Regions from separate parts of the Gelria sp. Kuro-4 genome, predicted to be linked through region 2. Evidence: riboswitches for the same ligand, from Rfam matches in the RefSeq annotation. Region 2 holds a riboswitch; each other region holds the start of a gene.
The links. A riboswitch is a leader RNA that binds a small molecule or an ion and turns the genes downstream of it on or off. The one in region 2 is predicted to bind S-adenosylmethionine.

Region 1 (7,515 bases), 170 kb from region 2:
ATCCTTGCCGAGACAGGCGTTAACATGGTAATCCTTTTCGGCTCCCTGGCCGGCCAAAAGGTGGAAAAGCACAGCGATATCGACCTCATGGTTATTTGGGAGACAAACCTTGGATTCCTGGAACGACTTGACGTTTTGTACCGAAGGCTTCTCCCTACTGTCAGCCTGGATCTCCTGTGCTATACGCCGGAAGAGTTTACCGAGCTTCAGCAAAAAAATCCTTTCGTCCAACGGGCGGTAAAGGAAGGGGTGGTACTCTACGCGGCGTCCATACACTGAAGAAGCTGAGCGCTGGTTGGCCCAGGCAAGAAAAGACCTGGACGACGCCGAGTTCAACGCCTCGGGTGAGCGCTTCAACGTCGCCTGTTTCCTCTGCCAGCAAAGCGCCGAAAAGGCGCTCAAGGCTTTTCTTTACTCGTGCGGAGAGGATCCTTGGGGACACTCCGTGGCTGAGCTGGCCACCAAGGCCACCTCTGAGGACCCTTCTTTTGCAGGCATCGCTCCTGAGGCCGCCCTCCTCGACAAGTACTATATCCCCACCCGCTACCCCAATGGACTTCCGGGCGGCATTCCTTCGGCGGCTTATGGGGCCAGGGATGCCGCAGCGGCCTTGGAACTGGCTCGCAAGGTGCTGGAGTTTGTCGGCGCAAAAGTGCCCGCCTTACACTATGGGGCATCGCCCCCATCAGACAGCGCTTAGAACCGCAGCCGGATGAATCAAGCACATTGAGTATGGGGCCAAGGGTAAAGACGGAAGAATCCCTGGTAACAACTTTGGACGGTGCGTAAACGTTTGCCAACGCAATCAGGCCCTGTAAGCCATCCAGCGCTTACAGGGCCTGTTCGGCATTCGGCGGCTCAAAAGGAGCTTACCTGCCCAGGTACATACGTTTTTGCTCCAGTGCCTTCCGAATACGTTCTTCAGCCAACACCTTGGCAGCTTCGTACGGTTCGATCTTCCTTTCGGTGGCGATGGCAAAGACCTTGAGGAGAATGTCATAAATACCTGCTGCTTTCTTGTACGCTCGCTCCTTATTATACCCACCCGGGGCGAACTCTTCCGCCACGTTGATTACGCCTCCGCCGTTGACGATGAAATCCGGCGCATATACGATCCCCCTGGCTGCAAGGGCTTTCCCGTGGCGCGGTTCCAGCAGCTGGTTGTTGGCTGAACCGCAGACTGCCTTGACTTTTAATTTAGGAATAGTCTCGTCGTTGAGAACGGCTCCAAGAGCGCAAGGAGCAAATATGTCAGCCTCAACGTCAAAAACTTTGTCTTGTTCTACAGGAATGGCTCCCGCTTTGACAGCACGCTGCAGCTTATTCTCGAACATATCAGCAGCATATACCGTGGCACCGGCCTGGATGAGCTGTTCAATCAGGCTCAGGCCGACGTTACCACAGCCCTGGACGGCTACTTTTTTGTTTTCCAGGCTTTCATTTCCCCAGACGTGTTTTGCCGTGGCGCGCATGGCCTGCAATACCCCGTAAGCAGTCACCGGCGAGGGATTTCCGGATGTTTCAGGCAGCCCGGCCACGTATTTGGTTTCCTTGCGAATCGTCATCATGTCTTCCAAAGTACTACCGACATCCTCGGCCGTAATATAGCGGCCTCCTAAGCTTTCTACCATGCGGCCGAAGGCACGCAGCAGCTCCTCCGGTTTTTCTTTATTGGGATCGGCGATGATCACAGATTTGGCCCCGCCGAAGTCGAGCCCCATCCCCGAATTCTTATAGGTCATTCCCCTGGACAAGCGCAAAACATCAAACAAGGCCTCATCCTCGTTCTTGTAAGGCCAAATGCGAAGGCCACCCAGAGCCGGCCCAAGGGTTGTATTATGAATGGCGATGATGCACCTCAGCCCGGATACCTTGTCATAACCAAACAAGACTTGCTCGTGATCGTACTCTTCCATATTTCTAAGGACATCTCTCATTTTCTAAGCCTCCCCCTACATTTAAGCGATCTTTTCGGCTGCGCCGCCGGCAGAGTTCTTGGCCCCTCAAGCGCGAACCGCGCCGGGAATCCACCGTTCTCCTCCGGTGATTTTAGTACCATCGTCAAGGCGCTTGCCCACTTGTGATACGGTTCCACCCTGCAACATAATGCAGGTTAACGGACAACAAAGCTGCAAAATGTTGCAGAATACGAACAAAACTGCAGACACAGGTCAGGATACTGCAACTCCTTACGCTTCGCTCCGGTCTCGGCGGTATCGGCGGAACACCACCCCTTCCCTTCTTCGTGTTTTCCCTTTTCTTGACCACCAGCCTTCTTGTGGGTACCGACTTGGTACCGCCCTTGTTATTTGCAAAAAACATGCCAAGTCTGTGTCAACCAGGCGCGGCTTTCCCTGTTTTCGTCCCCTGCAAGCCACTGCAACCCGGAAGCGCTCTGCCTGCAGTATACTGCATTTGCGCCGACGGCCGGCCGGGCGCCTTATTGGTGGTGCGCTGGACAACCTGGACGTCAACCGTCTTGACGGCCGGCGTTCTTGCTGCTATACTCGAAGCGAACAATTTATGTTCATCCTGGCTAATTGTTCGTGCCGGGATATTCTTTTTTCTCCCGCTCCTCGCCCAAGCCGAGAAAGGAGGACAAACCTTGAGCCTACAGGACTTGCTGGCTGCGCTTGGAGTCATCATCAACGGTCTTCCCCAGGGGTTGCTCGCCCTCTCCTTCGGTTTTGCTGCCCTTCCGACCTCCGTGGCCTTCTTCATTGGCGCCGCCGGCGCGCTGGCCTTCGGCCTGGTTGCGCCCATCTCTTTCCAGGCGGAAACGATTACTCTGGTGGGCACCATGGGGCAAAACCGCCAGGAACGTCTGTCCATGCTGATTTGGGAAGGTGCCGTTATGACCGTGATCGGCATTCTGGGCCTTCTCCAGACCATTGTGACCTTTGTCGGGCCGGTGGTCACCAACGGCATGATGGCGGGCGTAGGCGTGGTGCTCACGGCAGTGGCCGTCAACATGGTGCGCGAAGAGCTGCCGGTGGGACTGGTATCGGCCGCTACTGCCCTTCTCGTCTACATGCCCACCAAGAATCTGGTCTACACCATCGTGGCCTCGGTAGCGGTCTCCACCATGGTGGCCAACCTGCTGGGCAAGGTAAACCCGGTGGCCCACAACAGCGAGTATGAGCGCTTCATTCTGCAGCGACCTATCGCTACGCCCCGCGTGCTGCGCGGCGCCGCCGCCCTCATCTGCCTTAACATCGGTGCCAACATCGCTTTTGGTAATATCACTGGTTCTATCGCCAAGACTACCCTCAACCTGGACCACCTGGCCATCGTCTCCAGCCTGGCAGACCTGGGTTCCGCCCTCTTCGGCGGGGGACCGGTAGAATCCATCATCTCCGCCACCGGGGCCGCACCGCACCCGTTGCTGTCCGGTGCCTTAATGATGTCTCTTATGGGCCTTATCCTGGTGGCTGGACTGCTGCCCCGGCTAGGCCGTTACGTGCCTATGCAGTCCATCGCCGGCTTTCTCCTGGTGCTGGGCGCCATCGTCACCTTCCCCATCAACGCCGAACTGGCCGTCACGGCCGATCCCCTGGTGGGTGGAGTGACGGCGGCCGTCACCGCCACCACCGACCCCTTCCTCGGTATGCTGGCCGGGGTAGCCATGAAGTACCTGATCGCGCTGTTTGGAGTGTAAAGGAGGTTGTGCCATGCCTGCAACGTACCATTTGCGCGTGGCCGGGCTGGAACGGGAGCTGCCCCTGGTGGAAGTGGCACCGGGCCTGGCCATTGCGAGTTTTGTCATCCTGGGCGACGCCGAGCTGGTGGAAGCCGCGGCACCCGAGATCGCCCGGCGCCTGCCCCCGGTGGACTTCGTGGTCTCCGCCGAGGCCAAGGGCATTCCCCTGGCGCAGGAGCTTTCGCGCATCCTGGGGCTTAAGCGCTATCTCGTGGCCAGAAAAAGCATTAAGCCCTACATGATCGACCCCCTGGTCACCGAGGTGGTCTCTATCACCACCCAGAAAAAGCAGATCCTCTGCTTGGACGGGAAGGACGCCGCCGCCGTGTGCGGCCGGCGGGTGGCCGTTGTGGACGATGTGATCTCCACCGGCGCCTCGCTGGAGGCGGTAGAGCACCTGGTAAAGAGCGCCGGCGGCACGGTGGCGGCCCGGGCGGCCATTCTGGCTGAGGGTGAGGCGGCAGAGCGCAACGACATCATCTTTCTCGAGAAGCTGCCCCTTTTTAAGAGTGCTGCAGGCCGACCGGCTTAAAGCTTGAAGGAATTCGTAACCGTAGGGTATTGACAAACCCGTGGCCGGCGTGTATAGTTAATGGCAACAACTGCACAGGAAACTCTTATCGCGAGTGGCTGAGGGACTGGCCCAATGACGCCCGGCAACCAGTTGGGGATGCCCAACCCGGTGCCAAATCCTGCAGAGCGGGCCCGCTCTGAGAGATAAGAGGAGGCGAAGAAACCCTCTTCTTATCGAAGAGGGTTTTTTGTTGCCTGTGCAGGGCGCGCGCCAGTCTCTCTCTCGCCGCAACCAAGGCTTCCCGGGATCCTGTAGGCCTGTCTCCTCGCTATACCCTAACTTGGGAGGAATAAACATGTCGCAGCGCAAACTCGGTTTTGCCACCCTGGCCATTCATGCCGGTCAGCGGCCCGACCCGGCCACCGGCGCCACCGCCGTCCCGATTTTCCAGACCAGCTCGTACACCTTCCGCGATGCTCAGCACGCCGCGGACTTGTTCGCCCTGAAGGAAAACGGGCACATCTACACCCGTATTGACAATCCGACGGTGGCGGTTTTTGAAGAGCGCGTCGCCGCCCTGGAAGGCGGTGTGGGCGCCCTGGCCACCGCCTCCGGCCTAAGCGCCGTCTTTTACGCCGTAACCAATGTGGCCCACAGCGGCGACGAGATTGTCTCCGCCAGCAGCCTCTACGGCGGGACGTACAACCTCTTTGCTGCCACCCTCCCCCGCTTCGGTATCACCACGCGCTTTGTGGACCCCGGCGACCCGGAAAACTTTCGGCGTGCCCTTACGCCCCGCACGCGGGCCCTGTACGTAGAGATCATCGGCAACCCCAAGCTGGACGTGCCGGACCTCAGCGCCATCGCCCAGGTGGCCCACACCGCCGGCATCCCGCTCATTGTGGACAACACCTTTGCCTCCCCATACCTTTGCCGGCCTTTCGATTGGGGAGCCGATATCGTAGTTCACTCCGCCACCAAATTCATCGGCGGGCACGGCACGAGTATCGGCGGCGTCATCGTCGACTCGGGCCGCTTCGACTGGACCAACGGGAACTTCCCCGCCTTCACGGCACCGGACCCCAGCTACCACGGCATCTCCTATACAGAGACGTTCGGCAGACAGGCCTATATCGTTAAGGCCCGGGTGCAACTGCTGCGCGACACCGGCGCCTGCCTGAGCCCCTTTAACGCCTTTCTCTTCCTGCAGGGCCTGGAAACGCTGCCGCTTAGGATGGAGCGGCACGCGGAAAACGCCCTGGCCGTGGCCCGCTACCTGGAGGGTTCGCCCTACGTGAGCTGGGTGAACTTCCCCGCCCTACCCTCCCACCCCTCTTACCCGCAGGCCCAACAGTACCTGCAGGGGAAGGGCGGCGCCATTCTCACCTTCGGCATCAAGGGCGGGGTGGAGAGCGGCCGCCGGTTCATGGACAGCCTGGAGCTCTTTTCGCTCCTCGCCAACGTGGGGGACGCCCGCTCGCTGGTGATCCACCCGGCCAGCACCACCCACCAGCAGTTGAGCGAGGAAGAACAACTCGCCAGCGGCGTTACGCCCGACCTGGTGCGCCTCTCCATCGGGCTCGAGGACGTGGACGACATCATCGCCGATCTGGACCAGGCCCTGAAAACAGCCGTTTCGTGAGGAGGTGGCAAAATGACCGGAGCTCCCCTTACAGTAGAAAGGCACCTGGAAGGCGTCGGCCTGGTGCACACCCGCTCCGTCACCTTCCCGGAGGGCCTCACCCTGTCGTGCGGCGCCACCCTGGCCCCGCTGGCCGTGGCCTATGAAACCTATGGGGAGCTGAACGCCGCGCGGGACAACGCCATTCTCATCTGCCATGCCCTCACGGGCGACGCGCACGCCGCCGGCCGGCACACGCCGGAGGATAAGGCGCCCGGCTGGTGGGACCCGCTCATCGGCCCCGGCCGCGCCTTCGACACCGAACGCTACTACGTCATCTGCAGCAACATCCTGGGCGGCTGCGCCGGGAGCACCGGGCCGACCAGCCTCCACCCGGCCACCGGCCGGCCCTACGGCCGCTCCTTCCCGGTGATCACCGTGGCCGATATGGTAAAGCTGCAGCACCGCCTCCTGGCGGAGCTGGGGGTAAGGCGCCTGGTAGCCGTGGCCGGCGGCTCCCTGGGCGGGCTGCAGGCCCTGGAGTGGGGCCGGGCCTACCCTGCGCTCGTGGAAAACGTCGTCGCCATCGGTGCAGCCGCCGCCCTTTCCACCCAGGCGCTGGCCTGGAACTACGCCCAACGCCAGGCCATTTTGCTCGACCCGGTACAGGGCCTGGCCCTGGCTCGGGCCATCGGCACCATCACCTACAAGAGCGACCTTTCCTGGCGGAGGAAATTCGGTCATGCCTGGGCCAGCCCGCCGGAGGAACGGTATCGCCTGGACAGCCGCCTGCAGGTGGAAAGCTACCTGGCCTACCAGGGCGAAAAACTGGTGCGGCGCTTCGATGCCGATTCTTACCTGTATCTCACCAAAGCCATGGATCTGTTCGACCTCCAGGAAGGATACCCTTCGCTTACAGCCGCCCTGGCCGGCTACCGCCCGCGAGTCCTCATGGTGGGCATCAGCTCGGACTTTCTCTTCCCGCCCTACCAGCAGAAGGAAATCGTGCGGGCGCTTCGGGCCAACAAGAAAAGCGCCGCCTACCGTGAGATCATCTCTCCCTACGGCCACGACGCTTTTCTTATCGAATTCGATCAACTGGGCTACATCATCGAGGAGTTTCTCCTGGGAGCTTGATTTCCTTGACTTTGTTGGCCTGGTCCACCAGCACAACCCGCGGCCGGAAGCCCAGAGCTTCTTCAGCGCTCACCCAGGTGTAGGCCATGATGATCACCTTGTCCCCCGGTTGCACCAACCGCGCCGCCGCGCCGTTAAGACAGATGGTACCGCTCCCGGCCTCCCCGGGTATGACGTATGTTTCCAGCCGGACACCGTTGTCGACGTCCACCACCTGCACTCGCTCATGCTCCAGCAGGCCGGCAGCCTCCATCAGCGCGCGGTCCACCGTGATGCTGCCCTCGTAGTGCAGGTCCGCCGCCGTAACCGTGGCGCGATGGATCTTGGCTTTGAGCAGGTTGAGCAGCATCAGTCGACGACCACCCTGATGTTGTCAATAAGCCGTACCTTGCCGATATAGGCCGCCACCGCCAGCATTACGCGGCCGGAAAGGGCGGCCTTTTCCGCCAGCGTTTCCGGATCCACAACCGCAACATAATCGATGCGGCTGACGAGGGGCTCGGCCTGGAGGGTGCCGCGTACGGCCTCTCCCACACGCCGCCC
Region 2 (7,515 bases):
TCCGCGTAGAGTCGTCCTCCACCGCCCCCACCGCTTGGCCGGGGGCGGCCTTTTTATGTTTGGCGCTTCCCCCCCTGGCAACCCCTGGCGCAGCGCTTCCGCGCGTGGTCTGCCACCTTTTTAACAAATCTCGGCGGCTCAGACTTTGGCAGGAAAGTAACGGAGGTATGCCGAAAGGAATTAAAGGGAAGTTTGTACGTAGGGGGGAAGGTAGTTTGCCGACACTGGAAGACCTCAAACGCCGCTTAGCCAGCATTGACGGCCATGGTTACAAGGCCTACCAGACGCTGGAGGGGGCCTACGACTTTGGCCTTTTTACTCTTTACCTGGATCATGCCCAGAGCGATCCGTTCGCCCCACCTTCCCGGGTGCGGGTACGGCTGCCGCAAAAGGTGGCTGCCTTCCCGTCACACCTTTGGCAAAATTCAGAGCGCCGGCTGGGGCTGGAGGATTTTCTCACCCGTGCCTGCGCGCAGGCCTGCCAGGACGTGGCCCGCGGTCACCGCGGGACGGGCAAAAGCGGGCTGGTGGGCGTGCAGCGGGCCGGCCAGGAGATCCTGGAGCGCACGGCAGTGGTGGTTACTCCCGAGTACGTGGAGGCCCGCCTGAGCGTAGGCCTGCCGGCCGCGGGGCGGCGGGTGCTCGCCCGCCAGGCGCTGGCTGTTTTTGCCGAGGAAATTCCTGCTATTGTCGACCGGGCTTTACGCCATCGCTCTCTAGACGCCCAAGCCCTGGCGCTGCACGTGGACACGGCTGAGGATCAGGCCGTACTGCGGCAGGCCCTGGACGAGCTCGGCCTGGTGGCCTTTGTGGCCGACGGGGCCATACTCCCGCGGGAAAGCGGCGCCAGCGACCGGCCGCTCAAGGAAGGACGGGTGGTACCCTTCCGCACGCCGCCGGAGCTGGCCGTGGAGGTGGATCTTCCCCACCGCGGCCGCGTGCGCGGCCTGGGCATTCCCCATGGTGTAACTCTTATCGTGGGCGGCGGGTATCACGGTAAATCGACGCTCCTGCGGGCCATCGAGCGCGGGGTATACAACCACATCCCCGGCGACGGGCGCGAACTGGTGGTGACCGTGGCGGATGCGGTGAAGATTCGCGCCGAAGACGGCCGCAGCGTGAGCGGCGTCGACATCAGCCCTTTCATCGGTGACCTGCCCTTCGGGCAGGACACACACGACTTCTCAACGCCCAACGCCAGCGGCAGTACCTCACAGGCGGCCAATATTGTAGAAGCGCTGGAGGTGGGGACGCGTCTCCTGCTCCTTGACGAAGACACCAGCGCCACCAACTTCATGATCCGTGACGCGCGCATGCAGGAGCTTATCCCCAAGGCCGGTGAGCCCATCACACCCTTCATCGACCGCGTGCGCGAGCTTTACGAACGCTTCGGCGTGTCCACCATCCTGGTGGTGGGTGGGGCCGGGGACTACCTGGACGTGGCCGACCGGGTAATTCGCATGCAAAACTACCTGCCGGCCGAGGTGACAGGCCAAGCGCGGGCCATCGCCGCGGCGCGCCCCAGTGGCCGCCGGCCCGAACCCGGAATGCCGCTTACCAGCGTAACCGAGCGCATCCCGCTCCCGGAGAGCTTTGCCATCGGCGCCCGGGATAAAGTGAAGGCCAAGGGGACGGATACCGTCCTCCTCGGCCATGAGGAACTGGACCTGGCGAGCGTGGAGCAACTGGTGGACCCGGCGCAGGCGAACGCCATCGCTGCGATGCTGCGCTACGCAGCGCGCCACTACATAGACCGGCACCGGACGCTGCGCGAGGTGGTGACGGCTGTCTTCAGCGACTGCGCCCAGGCTGGCCTGGAGGTGGTTTCCCCCTGGCGCGGCCAGCACCCTGGAGAACTGGCCGCGCCGCGCCCCCACGAACTGGCCGCCGCTATCAACCGCCTGCGCCGGCTCGCGGTGCGCCAGAAGCGGTAGGAGGCTACTGGAAGATCAGCACACCCAGCACAGCGGCCAGAACCAGGACCAAGATGGGATCGAGCTTAAGGCGGCGGATGGCGAAGAACGCGACTACCGCAATGATCACACCGCTCACATTCGTGATGGAGGATGGGATTATGCTCCAGGTGGCCGCCACGATCAAGGCCACCACGGCCGGCCGGATGCCGGTGAACATGGCCTTCACAGCCGCCAGCGAGCGGTAGCGGAGGAAAACCCAGGTTAGGGCGAGGATCACGAGCACAGAGGGCATAACCACACCGGTGGTGGCGGCAGCCGAACCCCAAACACCGGCCGCCTTGTAGCCCACGAAGGTAGCGGCATTGATGGCAATAGGCCCGGGCGTCACCTGCGAGATGGCAATCACGTCGATAAACTGGGACAGGGTCAGCCACTGGTGCAGGGTGACGACCTCCCGCTGGATCAGCGGGATCATGGCGTAGCCGCCGCCGAAGCTAAAGAGGCCGATCTTGAAGAAGGTGGCAAAAAGCTTAAGCAGTATCACGTCTTACCTGGCCTCCTTGTCCTTTTTTTCTTCCTGAGCGGCACCGTTTTCCGCTTTAACCACCTCAAGGCGGCAGGCGGCTACGCCGGCGGTGGCTGCCGCAATGATGACGAACACCGGGTGTACGTTGAAGCCGATGAGAGCCAGCAGGGCAAGCAGCGCGAGGGCGCCGCCGAAGCGGCTTTTGATGGCTGTCTTACCCACGTCGAAGACGGCGGCGGCCATGAGCGCGACCACGGCCGGGCGCATTCCCGCCATGGCGGCGCGCACATAGGGGTTGTGCTGGACGCCCAGAAAGATAGATGCGACCACTAGAATGGTGATGAAAGAGGGCAGGGCAGCCCCCGCCACCGAGAGCAGTGCGCCGGACAGGCCGCTCAGCTTGTAACCTGTTAAAGCCGCGATGTTCACGGCGATGGAGCCCGGTGAGCTCTGGGCCACGGCTATGGCGTCCACAAACTCCTCATCTTCCATCCAGCCCGATCGCTCCACAATAGACTTACGGATGAGGGGCAGCATGGCGTAGCCACCGCCGAAAGTGAACGCGCCAATGGTGAAAAAAGACCAAAAGAGGCGCAGCGGCGTGGGAGGCAAGAACGCCTTACCTTTATCCTGCTTTTCCCCGTACCGGCTCAGCGGGGCCTTCCCCGCTCTCTCCCCCGCCTGCATCCCAAAACCATCCCTCTCCTACCTTAATAAGCCAGATTATCTATAGGATAACATAGGAAGCAAATCTATGCCAGCTCCGCGCCGCCTTGTCCCAACCAACCGGCGAAGGTAGCCGGAACCCGAGCGCCGGTTCTTCCACCCGGCGATCCGACCCGCCCCTGAGGGGTCGTCTCGGGGTCGGCCATAATCAGCGGAGTGCACGCTTTCCGGGCCGGGAGGGTCGAGGCTGCTTGGGTCCCATGGCTCAGGATGTTCAGCGCTTCCAGGAGCATGAAGCCCTGCGGGACGGCAAGCGGCTGTGCTGGGCCACGGATAGTAAAAACTTCGGCGACCGGCCGGATAATCCTTCTCAAAAACCGTAGTTCGAAACGACATCCCCCTTGACAGTGCCCGCTTCAGCGGCTAGAATATGGCTAACCACAACTGAAAAATGCTCTTATCCAGAGTGGCGGAGGGACTGGCCCCATGAAGCCCGGCAACCAATCGGGAGCGCCCGATCCGGTGCCAATTCCAGCAGGAGGATTCCTGAAAGATAAGAGGAGCGCACAAGAGGCCTCTTCCTTTTGGGAAGGGGCCTTTTTTAGCGCCGGGGAGGAAGGAAAGATGCGGATTGACAGGCGTGAGGTTACACGTTACCTGGGCCTGAAGGGTGGCCGGGAACTAGACGTGCGGTGGGCGGAGCGTGTTGAAGAGGTGGTGGCGGAAGCGGAAGAGCTCCTTACGCCGGCCTTTTCCTGGCGGACGTACCCGGTGGTGCAGGTGGGGGAGGGCGAGATTACCCTTGCCGGGACGGACCTTACCGTGAGTGGGCCGCGCATGGTGCGGCGCCTGGCCGGGGCGGAGCACCTGACGGCGCTCGCTGTGACGTGTGGGCCGGCGCTGGAGGAGGCGGCTGCGGTGGCCTTTGCCCGCGGCGAGTACGCCCGAGGCGCCATCTTGGATGCGGCCGGTTCGGCGGCGGCCGAGGCCCTGGCCGACGAGGTGAACGACTCGGTGGCGGCTGAGGCGCGGGCGAGGGGGTATTGCCTCCTTCCCCGGGTGAGTCCAGGCTACGCCGACTGGGACCTGGCGGTGCAGCCGCGGCTCCTTGAGGCGGCGGGGGCGGAGGGGCTCGGCATCAGCCTCAGTGCGGCGCTCCTTCTAATACCGCGAAAATCGGTTACGGCGGTGATCGCCTGGATGAAGGAGCCCGTGGCGGTGAACGGTGGTTGCCGTGCCTGCCCGCGCACGAGCTGTCGCTACCGGAGGGAGGAGGAGCAGTGAATCTGGCTGACTTACTGGTTGAGGGAAAAGCCGTGATCGTGGATGGGGCGATGGGAACACTCTTACAGGCCCAGGGGCTGGCACGGGGCGAATGCCCGGAGGGTTGGAACCTTCTCTACCCCGAACGCGTGCAGGCGGTGCATGCGGCTTACCTGGCCGCCGGTGCCCAGATCATCGAAACCAACACCTTCGGTGCCAACCGGGTGAAGCTGGCCGCCTACGGCCTTGCGGCCAAGGTGCGGGAGATTAACGCGGCGGGCGTGCGCTTAGCACGGGAGGCGGCCGGGGGGCGGGCGCTGGCGGCCGCCTCCATCGGCCCCACCGGGCGGCTCTTTGCGCCCTGGGGGGACCTTACTTTTGAGGAGGCATACGCCGTCTTTGCCGAGCAGGCTGAAGCCTGCGCTGCGGCGGGGGCGGACATCCTGTGGGTCGAGACCATGGGCGAGCTGGGGGAGGCGCGGGCGGCGCTCCTGGCGGCGCGGGAAACGGGGCTCCCGGTGGTGGTAACCCTTACGTTCAGCAATGGCGCCCGCACTCTTACCGGTACGGACCCGGTCACGGCGGCGGTGGTGCTCACACACCTGGGAGCGGCGGCAGTGGGGGCCAACTGCTCGGGTGGCGCGCAGGAACTCTGGCCGGTTTTGGCAGAGATGGCCCGGGCGACAGCCCTTCCCCTGGTGGTGCAGCCCAACGCCGGCCTGCCCCGGCCGGAAGGCGGGCAAAGCGTCTTTCCCGTGGGACCGGAGGAGTTCGCCGCCTGGGGGAAGCGCTTCCTCGACCTGGGCGTGGCGCTCCTCGGCGGCTGCTGCGGCACCACGCCGGCGCACATTGCGGCACTTACAGCCGCAGTGAAGGGGCGCGCCGTACCCGCGCGTTCAGTTATCCCCGGAGCGGCTCTGAGCTCGCGGAGCCGCACCGTCTTCGTGGGGAGCGGATGCCCGCCGCTTCTCATCGGGGAGCGCATCAACCCCACCGGCAAAAAAGCCCTGGCCACGGCCCTTAAGGCCCGCGCCTGGGACGAGGTGGTGGCCCTGGGGCGCAGCCAGGAAGAAGAAGGGGCCGGGGCACTGGACGTGAACGTCGGCCTTCCCGGCGGGCCGGAGCCCGAACTCCTCCGGGACGCCGTGCGCGCGCTGGGCGCACAACTGGGGAGCCCGCTCGTTCTAGATAGCGCCAACCCACAGGCCCTGGCGGCGGCTCTACCGGAGTATCCGGGGCGCGCCCTCATCAACAGCGTGAGCGGTCGGCCGGAGAGCCTGGCGGCGGTCCTGCCGCTGGCAAAAAAGTACGGGGCGGCGGTGGTGGCCCTCACCCTGAATGAACAGGGGATACCGCCCCGGGCGGAGGAAAGGGTGGCCGTGGCCCGGCGAATAGTGGCCGCGGCGGAGCAGGCGGGCCTTGCGCGCCAGGACGTGCTGGTGGACTGCCTTACCCTGACGGCCGGGGCGGCCGAGGCCGGTCCCCGGGAGACCCTGCGGGCTGTACGCCTGGCCAAAGACCTCGGCCTCAGCACGCTGCTCGGCGTGAGCAACGTCTCCCACGGCCTTCCCGGGCGGGAGACTCTGAACAGCACCTTCCTGGCCATGGCCCTGGCGGCCGGCCTCGATGCCGTGATCGCCGACCCGGCCAGCACCCGCATCAAGGAAACCCTTCTCGCCGGTGCGGCGCTGACGGGGCGTGACCCGGGAGCAAAAAGGTACATTGAGACCGTGGCCGGAAAAGCGCCGGCCGCTCCAAAGGGTGGGGAGGTGGCCCGGGAAGGGGAAGTGAACCGCAGCAAAGGGGCAAACCTGGGGCAGGCCCTGCGCCGGGGTGAGAAAGACGCTCTGGTGAGGGGTGTACAAGAGGAACTGGCTGCCGGGCGCGATCCCTTGGAACTGCTCAACACGGATCTCCTCCCGGCCCTGGGCCAGGTAGGTGAAATGTACGCCCGGGGTGAGTACTTCCTTCCCCAGCTCCTTTTGAGCGCCGAAGCCATGGAAGCGGCTCTTGGGCTGCTCGAGCGGGCGATCGGCACCGCCGGCGTAGCCCGCGCCGGCCGTGTAGCCCTGGCCACCGTGGCCGGCGACATCCACGACATCGGGAAGAACATCGTGGCGGCGCTGCTTAGGGCGAACGGCTTTCAGGTGGTGGACCTGGGGCGGGACGTGCCGCCGGAGGAGGTGGTGGCCGCGGTTGCGGGCGGTGTCGACGCGGTGGGGTTAAGCGCCCTCATGACCACAACACTGCCGAGTCTCGAGCAAACGGTACAGGCGGTCAAAAGAGCCGCTCCGCACCTGCCGGTGATGGTGGGCGGGGCGGTGGTGACGGAAGAGTATGCCAGGAGTATCGGGGCGGACGGCTATGCAGCTGACGGGGTGGGAGCGGTGGCATTAGCGCGGCAGCTCATCGCCCGGGCGCAACAAAGTAAGGAGGTTGAAACAGATGCCCACGCTTAAAGAAAAACTCGCCCGCGGCCAGTTTGTGGTAACGCTGGAACTCGACCCGCCGCGCGGGGCCGACCCGGCGCCCGTCCTGGCACAGGCCCGGGAGCTGGCCGGGCGGGTGGATGCCGTGAACATCGCCGACTGCCCCATGGCGCGCCTCAAGATGAGCCCCATTGCCGTGGCGGCGCTGGTGCAGCGGGAGCTCGGGCTTGAGACCATCTTTCACCTTACCTGCCGCGACCGCAACCTGCTGGGCCTCCAGGCGGAACTTTTAGGCGCGTGGGGCCTGGGGGTACGCAACATCCTGGCTTTAACCGGCGATGAGCCGGCCCGGGGCGATCACCCTCAGGCGACCGGCGTTTACGATGTAGACTCCACCGGCCTGGTGCGCATAGCGGCCGGCCTTAACGCCGGGCGGAGCCTGGCCGGGCGGGAACTGCCGGGCACAGGCTTTCTCATCGGCGTGGTGGCCAATCCGGGGGCAGGCGACCGCGCGCGCGAGCTCAAGCGCCTGGAGGAGAAACTGGCCGCCGGGGCACACTTTATCCAAACCCAACCTGTCTTTGAAGTGGGCGTAGCGGAGTCTTTCGCGCACGCCGTCGAGCCGTGGCACGTCCCGGTGCTCTTCGGGTTCCTCCCGCTTACCGGCGCGGCCATGGCCCGGAACCTGGTGGTGCGCGTCCCCGGCATCAGCATC
Region 3 (7,515 bases), 1.0 Mb from region 2:
CAATGGGCGGGGACGGTAATGAGATCCGCTGGCCCACCTGGAGGTTGTTCGGGTCAAGACCCGGGTTGGCGGCGAGGATGTCTTCCAGGTAGGTGCCGGTGGCTTGGGCGATGCTGTACAGGGTGTCCCCCGGGGCGACCACCCAGTACACGCCGCCGGGCCAGGGGTGCTGGTCATCCGGGTTGTCGGCGCCGGCAGGCACGGTGAGCACGCTGCCCACCTTAAGGTTCCACGGGTCGACGCCGGGGTTGGCCGCGAGCAGTTCCGAGAGCGGCACGCCGGTCTTGAAGGCGATTTGGTACAGGGTGTCGCCGGGCTGGATGGTCCAACGCTGCGCAGGCATGTTCATCCCTCCTCGTTTCCTGTGCTCGAGGGGCCTTACGCTACATATCTATTCGGCCGCCGCGCCGCTGACAGCCGCCGTAAAAAAAGAAGGGCAGGAAGCCTGCTCGGTTTCCTGCCCTCTTTGTTTCCGGCGCACAGCGGACCTGCTAGCTCTTTTTTCTTTTCAGATACCAGATGAGCGGGCAGCCGAGCCCGAACACCACCAGCGCTTCACTGGCGCCGATGCTGAGCGCTGTGGCCCAGTACGGCAGGCGGGCCAAAACATGCAGGTAAGCGCTGATGATGAAGGCGTTCAAGACCACCGGTGCAAGGTAGGCAATGACGCTGTGGCGAAAGCGGTAGGTTACCCAGGCGGCGAGCAGGGTGGTCAGGCTGCCCACCACCACGTCGATGAGCCCGGCCGGGCTCATGAGGTTTGCCAAGAGGCAGCCGAGGAAAACACCCCAGACGGCCTCCGGATAGATGATGGGGAGCACCGTCAGGGCCTCGGCCGCCCGGAACTGCGTCGGCATGAAGCTTACGGCCTGCAGCGCGTAGGTGAGGGCCGCGTAGAGCGCGGCGATGAGGGCGATGCGGACGACGGTATGAGCTTTCATGTGCCTTCTCCTTCCTTACCGGTTCAGCCGAAGTTTACCATACTGCAGCGCCGGGGGCAAGAAGCCGGTGGCCGAGGCGGCCGCTGCGTTTCTTGACACGAACATGTGTTTGGGAATATAATGAAAACAAGCCGAAGAATGGCTCAGTTGCTTCTACTCAGTAAGGTCGAGGGAAGGGAGGAGTTTCCGTGGGAGAGCGGGAGCAGCTGAAGTTGGAAGCAGTCCGGGCGGAGGTGGCGGCCCTGCGGCCACTTTATTGCGACGGCGCCGGCGACGGCACCGAGATCATCCTGCGTTCGGGAGAAAGGCTTTGGCAGCCGCGGCGCATCCGGGCGGTGCGGACCGAGCTGGCCCACCTTTACGGGGTGGACCTGGTGGCGGTGCGGCGCATCTACGGCGCGCTCCTGGAGCGTTCGAGCAGCGTGCCGCTGCCGCTTTGCCCGCGCCTGATCCTGGTGCCGCTGCGCCTGCGCCGGCCGCGGTGCCGTGGCGACGCCTCCCTGGGCTACATCTCTTACCACGAGGTCAAGGAGGTGCGCGCCGCCGAGCCAGGGCCCTTTCGGAGCCGTGTCGTTCTCTTTTCCGGGGTGGAGGTACCCGCCTTGTCCCGCCGGCGCGTCGTTCTGGAGCACCTGAGCGCCGCCCGCCTGGTGGAGGAGCGCTACCTCAGCCGACACGGCTGGAAGCCGCCCGCGGAGGAGCTTCGCCTGAGCGAGCGCCTGGGCGCCTTCCTGCGCGAGCTGAGCGCGCATTATCTCTTCTAGAAGCCTTCGTACAACCGGCTGCCGGCGGCCCATAGAGAGAGTCCCCCACCACAGCGGTGGGGGACTGTTTGCTTCGTTGGACCTCGTCTGCTGCCGGAGCCACTGCACGCCGGTCATTTTTTGCGGCGGGTCGCCGGCGGCCGGCGGCTGCGCCGCTCTGCTCCTTTCTCCGCCGTCCGCACCTGGATCAGAATCTTTCGTTTGTACTGATTAAATAAACTATTACTTACTCCCCCGGCCGTTTTCCAGGCTCCTGAGCAGGGCACGGATTTCGGCTTCGGTTAAGAGGTCCTTCTCAGGCGCATCGTCCTTGGTTCCGACAACGATTGCTCTGTCCGGATCGGTACGGGCTTCTTCCTGGGCCATCCGGTACACCCCCCTTCGGTGGTTCCGACTTTCAACGGGTAATGGCGCATTGGGCAACCACATCGCAGAGCACCAAGTCGTCGATCAAGAGGCTGGCTGCGTACACCACCGGGTTGTGAAAATTGCGGTACATCTGGAAACAGCGCGCGAGCCACTCGCTGGCGTCCCTCAGACTTTCGGCCGGGCTGCGCGACTGCTCTTCCTGCAGCATGCGGAGAAAGAGAGGGACCAGCGCCGGGTCAAACTGGCGGCCGCGCATCCGCTCGAGTTCCTGGCGTGCCTCCTGCCGGGTTTTAGTAGGTTGGTAAACGCGGGGCGACGTCATGGCGTCCCAGCTGTCACACAGGGCGAGGAGCCGCGCCGCCGGCGGTATGCCTGCCCCGCGGAGCCCAAAGTAACCTTCGCCGTTCCACCACTCATGGTGGTAGAGCACGCCGGCCGCCAGGCGCTCAGGCGGGTGCAGACCGGCCAGCATTTCCAGGCCGTACCGGGGGTGCTTTACCATCTCCTGCCACTCTGCGGCAGCGAGGCGGCCGGGCTTATGTAGAACCGCCGGCGCAATCCGCAGCTTCCCCACGTCATGCAAGAAAGCCGCCGTGACCAGGCTTTCCAGGGCGGCAGCGTCCAGGCGCATATATTTACCAGCTTTCAGTGCAAGCTTAGCCGTGTTCAAAGAGTGTCGGTGAACGTCTGGGAGTGCGTCTTCCAGCTGCGCCAAAAGTTGGAAGAAGAAGTCCAATGCCGATCTGCCTCGTTTCTACAACGGAAGTCGATCAGGGCCGAATCATGTAAGTCTAAATCGCATTATAGCATTCGAATCGACGACTGCCAAAAGCAAGTAACAGCAGTTTTGCCTGTTTATGCGGACCTAGGCGGCAATTGCTCCCTTATGCTCAGCAAGGATACATATATCTACCTGCAGTGCATAGGCCCTATGCGCCGCTGGGGCGAAAAGTAGAGGCAATACCTGTAAGTGGGGGCATATTCGATGCAAGAATTAGGAGCTACCCTGCGGGCCTGGCGCAAAGCCCGCAACATGAGCATCTACGATGTGGAGCGCCGCACGGGGATTCGCTTCAGCCTCGTCTCCGCGTACGAGCGGGGTGAGAAGAAACCCTCCCTGCAAAACGCGCGCAGGCTGGCACAGCTCTACGGGGTGCCGGTGGCTTACCTGGTGCTTTCCCCGGCGGAAGTCACCGAGTGCATCCCGCCGGAGCTGAAGGACGTGGTGAATCTTTTTCTCCGCCGCCCGGAACTGAGAAACCTGGTCACCCTCTTGGCGGACCTGCCGCCGGAGGGTGTACAGCACCTGGCGAACTTCCTGCACGCTGTCAAGGACCGCTCCCCCGACACCGGGCATGAAGGCTGAACCGCCGGGGCCTTGCTCCATGCCGAGGCAGTTCACCCCGGCGGTGCGGCGGTCCAAACGCTCCGGCCGGCACGGACTATTGACACCCGTGGCTGGATATGCTAGTATCGGAACGAAAAGCTGGACAAGTGAATAAAACTCTTATCCAGAGAGGTGGAGGGACGGGCCCGATGAAACCCGGCAGCGTGCCAGGGGGTGTCCTGGTGATGTGCCAATTCCTGCAGAATGTCAATTCTGGAAGATAGGAGTGCCCAGGCCGCTTCCAAATTGAGGCGGCCTTTTTGATTGAAGGGAGGACTTTTCGTGCCGGAGCGCTACCTGTTTACCTCAGAGTCGGTCACCGAAGGGCATCCGGACAAGGTGGCCGACCAGATCTCCGATGCTGTGCTGGATGCCATCATTGCCAAGGACCCCAATGCCCGCGTGGCCTGTGAAACCGCCGTCACCACCGGCCTGGTGCTGGTGATGGGGGAGATAAGCTGCGACTGCTACGTGGACATTCCTCACCTGGTCCGCGAAACCATCAAAGGCATCGGCTACACCCGGGCCAAGTTCGGTTTCGACGGCGACACCTGTGCTGTGCTGACTGCCATTGACGAACAGTCTCCGGACATCGCCCTGGGCGTGAACAAGGCCCTGGAGGCGAAACAAGGCCAGGCCGATCCTTGGGATCAGATCGGCGCCGGCGACCAGGGCATGGTCTTCGGTTACGCCTGCACCGAGACGCCGGAGCTGATGCCGCTGCCCATCTCGTTGGCGCACCGCCTGGCACGGCGGCTGGCGGAGGTGCGTAAAACCCGCCTGCTTCCGTACCTGCGGCCGGACGGCAAGACGCAGGTTACCATTGAATACGAAGGCAACCGGCCGCTGAGGGTGGATGCCGTGGTGGTTTCGGCCCAGCACAAGGCCGACGTGCCGCTGGAGAAGATCCGCGCCGATATCATCGAAACGGTGATCAAGCCGGTGATCCCTCCGGAGCTTCTCGATAGCCGTACCCGCTTTTTTGTCAATCCCACCGGGCGCTTTGTCCTGGGCGGCCCGGCGGCGGACTCGGGCCTTACCGGGCGCAAGATCATTGTGGACACGTACGGCGGCAGCGCCCGCCACGGCGGCGGCGCCTTTTCCGGCAAAGACCCCACCAAGGTGGACCGCTCCGCCAGCTACGCGGCGCGCTACGTGGCTAAGAATGTGGTGGCCGCCGGCCTGGCCGAGCGCTGCGAGGTGCAGATTGCCTACGCCATCGGCGTGGCGCGGCCGGTGTCCATCACCGTCGATACCTTCGGCACCGGTGCCCTGGGCAACAACGAACTCGCCCAGCTGATCCGCCGGCACTTTGAGCTGCGCCCGGCGGGCATTATCGAGACCTTGAACCTGCGCCGTCCCATCTACCGGCGGCTGGCCGCTTACGGGCACTTCGGCCGCCCCGATCTGGACCTTCCCTGGGAGAAAACCGATAAAGCCGAAACCCTGCGCCGGGCCGCCGCAGACCTCCGCTGAGCGGAGGCTTTTTTCTACTCCGGGATAAAGCTCTCAAGATTTGGCAGGAAGGCAGGGCCGGGAAGTCGAATACTGTAAGCCGGGGTGAAAAAGGCATGGAGGTTAACGCCGACCTGGCCCGCCTGGAGGAGATTCTCCACCAGACCGTCGATACCATCAAGGAAAGCCAGAAACAGATCAGCGCCATCGCCGACGAGGCGCGGGCCGAGGTGGCCCGGCTGAAGCGGGAGCTGGAACGGGTCAAGGGCGAAACCCTGGACGTTATTGAAGCGGTGGACGCCGCCCGGAGTGAAGAACAGCGCTCCCGCATGGAGCTGATGCGGGTGAGCCGCGACTTCAGCCAGTACGGCGAGGAGGACATCCGCCGCGCCTACGAGCGCGCCCGCGATGTCCAGGTGCGCCTTATTTTGCTCACGGAAAAAGAAAAGGCCCTGCGGGCCCAGCGCGATGAGATCGAGCGCAACCTGCGCAACGTAACCCGCCTGCTCAGCCGCTCGGAGGCGTTGACGGCCCAGGTGGGCGTGGCCATCGACTACCTGAGCGGCAACATCCAGCAGCTCTCCCAAACCCTGGCGACGGTGCAGGAGAAACGCGAAATCGCCGTGCGGGTTATTCAGGCCCAGGAAGAGGAGCGGCGGCGGGTGGCCCGCGATCTGCACGACGGCCTGGCGCAGCAGCTGGCCAGCGCCCTGCTCGAACTACAGGTGACGCAGCGCCTGCTGGAAGAGGATATCGACAAGGCGCGGAGCGAGCTGGAAACGGTGGAAAAGATCATCCGCAGCGGTCTCCGGGAGACGCGCGATGTCATCTTTAACCTGCGGCCACCTGCCTTGGACAACCTGGGGCTTAAGGCGGCGGTGGACAATCTGGCCGTCCAGGTTGAGGAGCGTACGGGCCTCAGCATAACCGTGACGGTGCACGGCGAAGAGCAGCAGCTGGAAGCCACCATGTTGAGCTGCGTCTTTCGCATTATCCAGGAGGCCCTGAACAACGTGGTCAAGCACGCCGAGGCGACCCAGGCGCAGGTGCGGATCGAGTTCAACCCGGCCTTCCTGGCCGTGCGGGTGGTGGACAACGGCAAGGGCTTTGTGCCGGAGAAGGGGGTGGCGAAAGCCGCTGGCGGCGAGCACCTGGGGCTTTTGGGGATGCGGGAGCGGGCGGAGCTCATCGGCGCTGCCCTGCGCATAAAGAGCACCCCCGGCAGGGGCACGCGCGTGGAGCTGCACCTGCCGTTGGGGGAGGCGGCGGCCGAAGGGGGTAAAGCGGGTGAATAAGGGCTACGCTTGGATTCTCCTCGCCGGGACGGCTTGGGGAAGCATCGGCGTCTTCGCCCGCCGGTTGCTTGACCTGGGCTTGAGCCCGCTCGATGTTTCCTGGCTGCGGGGGGTGGTGTCGCTGCTGGGACTGGTTCCCCTGGTCCTTTGCCGGCAGGGGGGCTGGCCGCGCCTGGCCCGGGAAGACCTTAAACTTTTTGCCGCCTTCGGCCTGGTTAACGGTGCACTTTATAACATCCTCTATTTCACGGCCGTCGATAAGGCAGGGGTTACCACGGCCGTTATCCTCCTTTATACCGCGCCTGCCTTTGCCACGCTCTTTGCCCGCCTGGCCTTCGCCGAGCCTCTCAGCCCGGGTAAGGCGTTCGCTGTGGCTCTTTCCCTGGCCGGGTGTTTTTTGGTGGCGCGCGGCTACAACCTGACGGCGCTCCGGCTCAACCTTGCAGGGGTGCTGGCCGGCCTCGGTGCAGGCGTCACCTACGGCTTGTACGGCATCTTCGGCAAAAAGGCCCGCGCGCGCTATCCGGCCGAAACCACGGTTTTGTACTGCACCCTGTTCGGCACCTTGTTCTTGACGCTGCTTCACCGGCCGCTGGCCCTGGTGCAACATGCGCACGGACCGGCCTTCTGGGGTCCGGCCCTGTCTTTGGGCCTCTGGGGGAGCCTGGTGCCTTGGGTGGCGTACACCACGGGTCTGGGGCTGGTGGAGGTGGGCCGGGCGGCGGTGGTGGCCAGCGTGGAACCGGTGGTGGGCGTGATTCTGGGGCTGGTTCTCCTGGGCGAGCGGCTGGACCTCTTGCAGACCGCCGGCATGGCCCTGGTGCTGGCGGCGGTGGTCTTTGCCCAGGCACCGGCCCCAAGCCGGCCCGCCGGGTCAAAGGTCCTGGCAGAGAAGTAACAAAGCTGGTCCTAGGCGTCGATATGTATATAAAGGTGAAATAAGTTGGCCTGGAGGAGGGGTTTAGCAGGTGGGGAAAATACGGGTGCTGGTGGTTGACGACCACCCGCTGGTGCGCAGCGGTATTAAGAAGATAGTGGAGCTTGAAGAGGACATCGAGATCGTCGGGGAAGCGGGTACCGCCAAGGATGCAGTAGCCGCGGTGGGGAGCGTGCGCCCGGATGTGGTGCTGATGGACCTGGACCTGCCGGACGTAAGCGGCGTGCAGGCTACCCGGGAGATCAAGGAAAAATACCCGGGCACAGGCGTGGTGGCGCTCACCATTCACGACGACCGCGACTACCTGCTGGAGATGGTGCGTGCCGGGGCGGAAGGCTACGTCCTCAAGGACGTGGAACCGGGGGGG
Region 4 (7,515 bases), 1.3 Mb from region 2:
AGGTCCTTAAGCTTCTTAGAGTAGATGCCCATGGGTTCGATGTGAACGCGGGCGATGTAGGTGAGGCTGTTGCCGGTGCCCTTATTGAAGCTCTCCAGGTACGGGATGTGTTGGAAGTAGTTGGCGTCGAGCTCCTTGGCCGCCAGAGCGGGATTAAGCTGCGTGTAGTCGCTGAATTCCTTTACTTCCAGGGTGATGCCTTCTTTTGCCAAGGCGGGTTTGACAAAGTTGAGGATTTCCGCGTGCGGCACGGTGGTAGCGCCTACCTTAAGCGTCACCTGGGCCTGGGCGGCAGGTTCCGAGCTGCCGCCATTTTCCTGGGGCTTGGCCGGCGCGCAGGCCGCCAGGCTCGTGGCGACGAGGACGGCGACAATGAAGAGCGCCAGGCGAACTTTTGTTTTCATGCACTGAACCCCCTTTGATCTTTGGCCGCCCGCCGGGCCAGCCAGTTGCCGGCCGACTGGGCAACCTGTACCAGAGCGATCAGGATGACGACGGTCTCTAAGAGCACATCGTCACGGAATCTTTGGTAGCCGTAACGGATGGCGATGTCCCCTAAACCACCTCCTCCGATGGCTCCCGCCATGGCCGAGTAACCCACCAGGTTGATCGCCGTGAGGGTGAATCCCAGAAGGAGCGCCGGCCAGGCCTCCGGGAGAAGCACCTTGAAAATGATCTGGGCCGGTGAGGCGCCCATGGCCTGCGCCGCTTCCACCACGCCCGGATCCACCTCCTTGAGCGCGCTCTCCACCACGCGCGCCACAAAGGGGATGGCGGCCGCCGCCAGGGGGACGATGGCCCCGCGGGTGCCGATGGCGACACCGACCAGGAGTTTGGTGACGGGCATAAGGAGAAAGAGAAGGATGATAAAAGGGATGGAGCGCCCAGCGTTGACCACGGCCCCCAGGACGGCGTTAAGCCGGGGCCGGGGCAGCAGGTGCTCCGGTGCCGTCACCACCAGCAGCACCCCCAGGGGTACCCCAGCGGCCAGGGCGATAGCCAAGGAAAGGCCGACCATGGAGAGGGTCTGCCCAGTGGCCTCCAGGATGAGGCGTTGCAGGGCCGCATCGGTGAGCAGCGCGCGCACCTTACACCACCCCCGCCGCCGGGGCCAGGGTCACCCGGCTTGGCGGCAAGAGCCCGCTGATGCTGAGCAGGCGCCGCGTGGCCGCCGCCCGCGGGCGGCTGAAGACCTCCCGGACCGGCCCTTCCTCCACCAGCCGGCCCTGTTCCAGCACGGCCACCCGGTCGCACACGGCCTGGATTACGGGCAGCTCGTGGGTGATGAGAACAATGGTTACGCCCAGGCCGGTGTTGATCTCCTTAAGGAGCGCCAGGATGGACTGGGTGGTTTCCGGGTCGAGGGCCGAGGTGGCTTCGTCGGAAAGGAGGAGCTTCGGGCGACAGGCCAGCGCCCGGGCGATGCCCACCCGCTGCTTCTGGCCGCCGGAGAGCTGGTGCGGGTAGGCGCCGGCTTTGTCCGCCAGCCCCACCAGCTCCAGCAACTCCGCCACGCGCGTTTTGATGGCCGCCGGCCGTGCGTGGACAATCTCCAGCGGGAAGGCTACGTTCTCGGCTACGGTGCGGAGCTTGAGGAGATTGAAGTGCTGGAAGATCATGCCGATGCCTTGGCGCGCCCGGGCCAGCTCGCTCCGGTCGAGTGTCGCCAGGTTCCGGCCCGCCACCCAGACCTCGCCGGCGGTGGGCCGCTCGAGGAGGTTAAGGCAGCGGATGAGGGTGCTCTTACCGGCGCCGGAAAGGCCCATCACGCCGAAGATCTCTCCCTGCGCCACCCGGAAGGACACGTCCGTAAGCGCCGTTACCTTCCCGGTGGGTGTCTCATACACCTTTGTCAGGTGCTTCACCTCGATCACTTTTTTCTCCCTCCTTGAAGCAACAAAAACCCCTCCGACAGACGGAGGGGTTTAATTCCGCACTCTCATCTGCCAGGACAGCACCTCTCGTCCTGCTGGAATTGGCACCGGGCCGCGCATGAGCGGCTGGTTGCCGAGGTTTCACAGGGCCAGTCCCTCCACCTCTCTGGATAAGAGCCCTCAGCTATTCACTTGTTGGCATGAATATTAGCATGGAAAACGGGAGCTGTCAAGAGCCCGGCGGCAGCCAAACGGTAAAGGTGGTGCCGCGCCCTACCTGGCTCTGAACGTCGATACGGCCGCCGTGGGCGGTGACGATCCAGCGCGCGATGGCCAGGCCCAGGCCGGTTCCGCCGTTTGCCCGGGAACGCGCCTTGTCCAACCGGTAAAAGCGCTCAAAAATGTGCGGCAGGGCCTCCGGCGGGATCCCGGGCCCGGTGTCTGCTACGGCCAGGACAATCCCGCCTTCCTGGGCCGTAAGCCGCACCCTGACCTGTCCCCGGTACGTGTACTTGATGGCGTTTTCCACCAGGTTAATGAGGAGCCGCGTGAGCTGTGTTTGATCGCCCCAAAAGGTAAGGGAGGACGGGGCCTCAACCTTGAACTCCAGGCCCTTGGCTGCAGCCGCAGCGGCCAGTTCCGCCGCTACATCGCGTACCAGCGCGGCCAGGTCCAACTCTTCGTACTCCAGCCCCAGGCGGGAGCTGTCACTGCGGGCCAAAAAAAGCAGCTGGGCGATAAGTTTGGCCATGCGCTGGGTTTCCGCTTGAATGGTGGTCAGGGCGGCCCTGGCCTCTGGAGGCAGCGCGGGCAGGTGCAGGGCATCCTCTGTTTGTGCAGCCACCACCGCCAGCGGCGTGCGCAGCTCGTGCGAGGCATCGGCCGTAAACTGGCGCTGGCGTTCAAAGGCTGCTTCCAGGCGGCCTAGCATTTCATTGAAGGTTTGGGCCAGATGGCCTACTTCGTCATTGGCGCTGGGAACCCTGACCCGTTCGGACAGGTTGCCCTGTCCGATGGCCCGGGCCGTTCGGGTGATCCGGTCGATGGCGCCCAGGGCGCGCCGGCTGATAAAGAGCCCGCCGAGCGCACCCACCAGGAGAAACGGGGGTGCCGCCGCCAGGAGGAGGAACAGAAAACGGTGGCTGGTTGCTTCCACGCCTTGGGTGGTGCGTGCCGCCCGCACCCAGGCGATTACCCGGCCACCGTCCTCTACCGGCAGGGTGACCACAAACCAGCCCTGGCCGTGAACTTCTAAGTGCTGGGGTTGCGAACCGGTGGGGGGTACCCCCATTTTCTCTGGTAAGACGCCCGGGACCGCCTCGCCCAGGAGCCGGTTGCCGCGTCCATCGTATAATGCCACCTGTGTGCCGGAAGGTGCCAGGTGAATGGGTTCTGAAACGCGGGGGTGGCCGTCTTCCACCTCCACCTGGGCTAAAACCTGTTGGGCGTGGGTTGCGACCAGGGTTGCCACTTCCGCCTTCCCGCCACGGTCCAAGGTGAGGTAGACCACAGAACTGAAAAAAGCTAAGACGACTGTCAAGAGCATCGAGAACCAGAGGGTTAGGCGGGCACTGATGGTAAGGTTCCGTTCCAGAAGACGCAGTGCGGCGCCGGCCAGGGCGCGCAATTTTTTCAGCATCATTCCGGCGCCCTCAACTGGTAACCAGTACCGCGCACTGTTTGGATGAGCTTGGGTTCGAACCCGTCATCCACCTTGCGGCGCAGATAGCGGATGTAAACGTCCACCACGTTGGAGAGGCCTGTAAAGTCGTAATCCCAAACGTGCTCGGCAATCTGGCTCCGGCTCAAGACCTGATTGGGGTGACGCATGAGGTACTCGAGCAGGGCGTATTCCTTGGCCGTAAGCTTAATCTCCTGTCCGTCACGCGTTACCTGGTGTGTCACCGTATTGAGCTCCAGGTCGGCTACCGTTAAAATGGGGCCCCGGTGTTCCTCGCCGCTACGCCTAAGGAGCGCGCGCACGCGCGCCAGGAGCTCCTCAAAGGCGAAGGGCTTGGTGAGGTAGTCGTCCGCCCCGGCGTCCAGTCCCTTCACCTTGTCTTCCAGCGCGTCGAGGGCGGTGAGGATTAAAACGGGCGTGTTGTCGCCACGGCTGCGCAGCGCTTTGAGGACGCTGCGGCCGTCCTGTTTCGGCAGCAGCTGGTCCAAGATGACGCAGTCGTAGCGCACGGCCGCGAGAAAATCGAGCGCTTCCTCTCCGTCCCTTGCCAGGTCCACAGCGTAGCCTGCTTCCTTGAGACGGCGAACGACCACCCGGGCGAGATCGGGCTCGTCTTCGACCACCAACAGGCGCACACGGGTCCCTCCTTCATTTAGTCTATTGTACCTCCAGAATGTTAAGGTCAGGTTAAAGCGGCTCGCTAAGCTGCGTCCCGGTATAAAAAAGGCGCTCCCTCACCTAGGCGGGCGAGGGAGCTTTTTCGCAGGGGGGATCAGGTCGAAAGTGGCGCCGGCTGGTTCACCCAGGTCAGTTTTGAAACTCGCCTTCTTGTTCCACCTGGATGTTGTCCGTGTCGGCTTCGGCACCGGACTTCTCGCTTTCCAGCTTTTCCTGCTCGGTTTCGCCGCCGGCATCCTTTTCCTGGGCTAGGACCCGGCCACTCCCGGCGTCTACCTTAACATCCAGGGACTCACCAGTCTTAGCGGTGAGTTCCACCTGGTAAACCAGGTACCCATTCTCATCCCCCAACTCAGTCTTAACCACCTTGGCTCCGGGGTAGGCCTGGAGGGCCGCCGCTTCGGCCCGGGCGGGGCTGAGCTTGGCTTTCGCGGCCAGGGCCGGATCAGGTGCGTCTTCCTTGGCTGCTGGATGCTCAGCCTCCTGAGCTTTGGCGGTATCATGCGCCGCCCGCCCCAGGAAAATAGAGCCCTTGATTTCGGGGAGTTTTTGCTCAACCTCCTGCACCGCTGCCGCCGGTGCGGCCGGGGGTTTGGCTGCTGCGGTGCCGCTGGCGCTCACGTAGCTAAATACCAGCGTGGCACCCAGAAGAGGTACAGCGGCCTTTTTGGCCGTCGCGAACCACATCATTGTATCCAGCTCCTTTCTTCTCTGCAAGGTGGCCACCTTCACGTCTTATTATGGCTGAGCTGGATTAGAATGGGGTGAAAAAAGGATTAGGATTCGATTAGGATTTCATGAGAATTTTCTTGTTTTTTCCGGCTGTTATTGACTTACGTATGGCTTAGAAGACCTGAAGCGTTAGGCTGAGAGGGCCAAGGGGGTGAGGCCGGTGGAGCGTAAGTTTCGCTGTGCTACCGGTGGTTACGAGTTCGGCCTGGCCTACAGGGCGGGTATGCAGGGCGCACGGCTGCGTTGCCCCAAGTGCGGCGGCCTGGTGCACCGCGCCGATCCGGGCGGACGGGGAGGCTGCGGGCGGGGCGCCAGAAGCAGGGGGGTTAACATGAAGGTTGCGATTACGTCCCAGGGCGACGACCTGGCGAGTGCTGTGGATCCCCGTTCGGGCGCTGCCGGTACCTCATCTTGAGTGACACGGCAGCGGGAACCCGGCGGGCGGCCCCAACCCGGCACAGGGGGAACCCGGCGGTGCCGGCATCGCCATGGCCCAGCCCTGGCCCGGGAAAAGGTTGAGGCCCTCGTTGCCGGCAACATCGGCCCGAATGCCGCCCGGGCTCTGGCGGCGGCGGGGCGCAATACGCGCCCAGGGGGCACGCGGCCGAAAAAGCGGCCGGCAGCTGAAAGCCGCCGGCTTCGCTGTTGTCAGGCGTAGGTCGGGGGATGAGCCCAGGAGTTAGCGCTGGGAGGTGTCTTCCGATTCGTCGCCGGGCGGTTCAGCGGGGGAGGGGGCTTCGGGCGTGACCATTGGCCGCCGCCGGAGGCGACGGTGGCGCCGGTGCCGGCCGTCCGGCGCGGGGGGACCTTCGCGGTCGTCGTCCCGGCACGTGGGGCAAAGGGCCTCGTCCGCCGGAGAGGCAGGGCGGGCGGGCGCGGCAAATTCACCCTGGCAGCGGCGGCAGCGCCGGCGCCGCCCCGCAAGTTCGTACGTCCCGCCTTCCACCCGCAGGGCCAACCCGCCCGTGAGCATACGGGCGACCTTGGCACGGGCCGAGGTGAGAATACGCTGGAAGGTGGGGCGGGAGACCTGCATGCGTGCAGCACACTCTTCCTGCTCCAGCCCTTCCTGGTCTTTCAGGCGGATGGCTTCCAGTTCTTCCACGGTAAGCACTATTTCTTCCAGGCCGCAGCGGCGTACTCCTGCCGGCTTAAAGACTGTTACCGTGGGAAGAAACTCCACGCGGCGGCATTTTTTCGGCCGTGGCACCCCCATCTCTCCCCTGCGCAGTTCTAGCTCTTACGTTTACTGTAAATCCATTCTGTTTCCCTGTCAACAACCCGGTGGCTTGTACCGCCGGCAAAATCAGTATTTTCCCACGTTCTCCCGCTGCGGCAGGAGGCCGGTAAGGCCGGGGTACCAGTCACCCGGTGTGAACCGCCGGTGCGGGCCTGATACTGGAGGGCCTGGAGCACGCGCAATCTCGCCGCTACCCGCCGCTATTGGGCTGCACGGCCTGGACATCCGGTCTCGTAAGCGGTGGCTCGGTTAAAAGGGGGGTGCGATCGCAGGCATACCTTGGGGTCCTGAGCCGCTATCCTTTCACTCAGGCTCAGTGCCGGTTCATGCAGGAGGGCCGCTTCCTGTACTTTTCAGCCTTACTGGCCTAGCTCAAAGATGACCAGTTCACCCTTTTTCCCGTCCGGATCTTCTTGGAGGTAGGCCAGACGCGAACCGCTTCTACCGGCCAGAAAGCCCGTAAGCTCGCCTTTAACCACCGGCAGTACCTGATCCTGCCATACCTGCACCATCTGCCGGCTGCCGGCCGGGTTGTAATTGGCTGCGTCAAAGGTGAGAAAGAGGCTCTCGCCTACGGTCAGCCAGGGATAGCCGGACCAGTAACCCTTCGTCTCACCCGGGGGCGTAAGGCGCAGCGGTTCTTTGCCCGCCCGGGCCAGCCAGAGGGCGTTGCCGTCTTTCTCCGCGGTCAAGAGATAGACCGCAGGCTCCTCGGCGAAGACCGCCGGGAGGGTGATAATCTGCCGCGGGGCGGCCCCCAGGCTGCCTACCTCGGTCAGTTTTCCGGTCACATCCGCCAGATAGAGCGAGGTGTCCTGGAAGGCGGGGAGTTCGCCCGACTCCGCCGGCGACTTCCCCTGCACCTGGCCGGCGATGAAGGCCAGGTGAGTACCGTCCACAGACCAGGTGAAGTAGCCCAGTTTCTTATCCGGGAGAGAAAGCTCAGCGACCTTCTGGCCGTCCGGTGTGGCGATGGTGACTTGAACAGCGATGGGGAGCGGCGTGTCCTCGCCCATGATGATGTCGTATCGGTCGTAGGGGTCGGTGCTGCCCTTTTTCGTGGGGGCCGTGTAGTAGGCCAGGTAACGGCCGTCCGGGGACCACTGCGGCCCGAAGCTCATGGTTTCGGCGCGCGGCGCTAGGCAGGTCTCCACTTCGGTGACTGTATCCAGCACATAAATCCCGCTCTTATTCGGTTCCCACAGCTCGTAGGCGAAGTGCGTACCGGCCGGCGACAGGCGGGGGTAAAAGAGCCCGTCGTAGCTGGGGAGGTTTTGGCGTAGGGCGGTGGGTGGAGCCCCGTCCAGGGG

Region 1: it holds a riboswitch for S-adenosylmethionine, as region 2 does, so the genes downstream of both, K5554_RS05695 (homocysteine synthase) here and K5554_RS06545 (hypothetical protein) in region 2, are expected to answer to the same signal.
Region 3: it holds a riboswitch for S-adenosylmethionine, as region 2 does, so the genes downstream of both, metK (methionine adenosyltransferase) here and K5554_RS06545 (hypothetical protein) in region 2, are expected to answer to the same signal.
Region 4: it holds a riboswitch for S-adenosylmethionine, as region 2 does, so the genes downstream of both, K5554_RS13175 (methionine ABC transporter ATP-binding protein) here and K5554_RS06545 (hypothetical protein) in region 2, are expected to answer to the same signal.

What each region holds. Positions count from the first base shown of each region.
Region 1 is NZ_AP024619.1:1,137,520-1,145,034, reverse strand. It holds gene K5554_RS05720 (nucleotidyltransferase domain-containing protein) at 1-279, shown strand, start outside; gene K5554_RS05715 (HEPN domain-containing protein) at 296-700, shown strand; gene K5554_RS05710 (Glu/Leu/Phe/Val dehydrogenase dimerization domain-containing protein) at 870-1,937, opposite strand; gene K5554_RS05705 (hypothetical protein) at 2,606-3,658, shown strand; gene K5554_RS05700 (phosphoribosyltransferase family protein) at 3,672-4,232, shown strand; SAM riboswitch class I at 4,315-4,424, shown strand; gene K5554_RS05695 (homocysteine synthase) at 4,570-5,856, shown strand; gene K5554_RS05690 (homoserine O-acetyltransferase) at 5,869-6,972, shown strand; gene panD (aspartate 1-decarboxylase) at 6,944-7,321, opposite strand; gene panC (pantoate--beta-alanine ligase) at 7,321-7,515, opposite strand, start outside.
Region 2 is NZ_AP024619.1:1,309,584-1,317,098, forward strand. It holds gene K5554_RS06530 (ABC-ATPase domain-containing protein) at 168-1,934, shown strand; gene K5554_RS06535 (chromate transporter) at 1,939-2,460, opposite strand; gene K5554_RS06540 (chromate transporter) at 2,464-3,129, opposite strand; SAM riboswitch class I at 3,563-3,668, shown strand; gene K5554_RS06545 (hypothetical protein) at 3,733-4,392, shown strand; gene K5554_RS06550 (homocysteine S-methyltransferase family protein) at 4,389-6,830, shown strand; gene K5554_RS06555 (methylenetetrahydrofolate reductase) at 6,817-7,515, shown strand, end outside.
Region 3 is NZ_AP024619.1:2,338,237-2,345,751, reverse strand. It holds gene K5554_RS11780 (LysM domain-containing protein) at 1-343, opposite strand, end outside; gene K5554_RS11775 (QueT transporter family protein) at 492-941, opposite strand; gene K5554_RS11770 (hypothetical protein) at 1,130-1,705, shown strand; gene K5554_RS11765 (hypothetical protein) at 1,928-2,071, opposite strand; gene K5554_RS11760 (HD-GYP domain-containing protein) at 2,103-2,789, opposite strand; gene K5554_RS11755 (helix-turn-helix domain-containing protein) at 3,060-3,440, shown strand; SAM riboswitch class I at 3,579-3,688, shown strand; gene metK (methionine adenosyltransferase) at 3,744-4,937, shown strand; gene K5554_RS11745 (sensor histidine kinase) at 5,033-6,211, shown strand; gene K5554_RS11740 (DMT family transporter) at 6,204-7,109, shown strand; gene K5554_RS11735 (response regulator transcription factor) at 7,180-7,515, shown strand, end outside.
Region 4 is NZ_AP024619.1:2,625,637-2,633,151, reverse strand. It holds gene K5554_RS13185 (MetQ/NlpA family ABC transporter substrate-binding protein) at 1-404, opposite strand, end outside; gene K5554_RS13180 (methionine ABC transporter permease) at 401-1,018, opposite strand; partial or broken gene K5554_RS13175 (methionine ABC transporter ATP-binding protein) at 1,161-1,874, opposite strand; SAM riboswitch class I at 1,937-2,051, opposite strand; gene K5554_RS13170 (cell wall metabolism sensor histidine kinase WalK) at 2,104-3,516, opposite strand; gene K5554_RS13165 (response regulator transcription factor) at 3,513-4,190, opposite strand; gene K5554_RS13160 (PepSY domain-containing protein) at 4,363-4,923, opposite strand; gene K5554_RS13155 (hypothetical protein) at 5,126-5,380, shown strand; gene K5554_RS14765 (DUF134 domain-containing protein) at 5,645-6,175, opposite strand; gene K5554_RS13140 (hypothetical protein) at 6,565-7,515, opposite strand, start outside.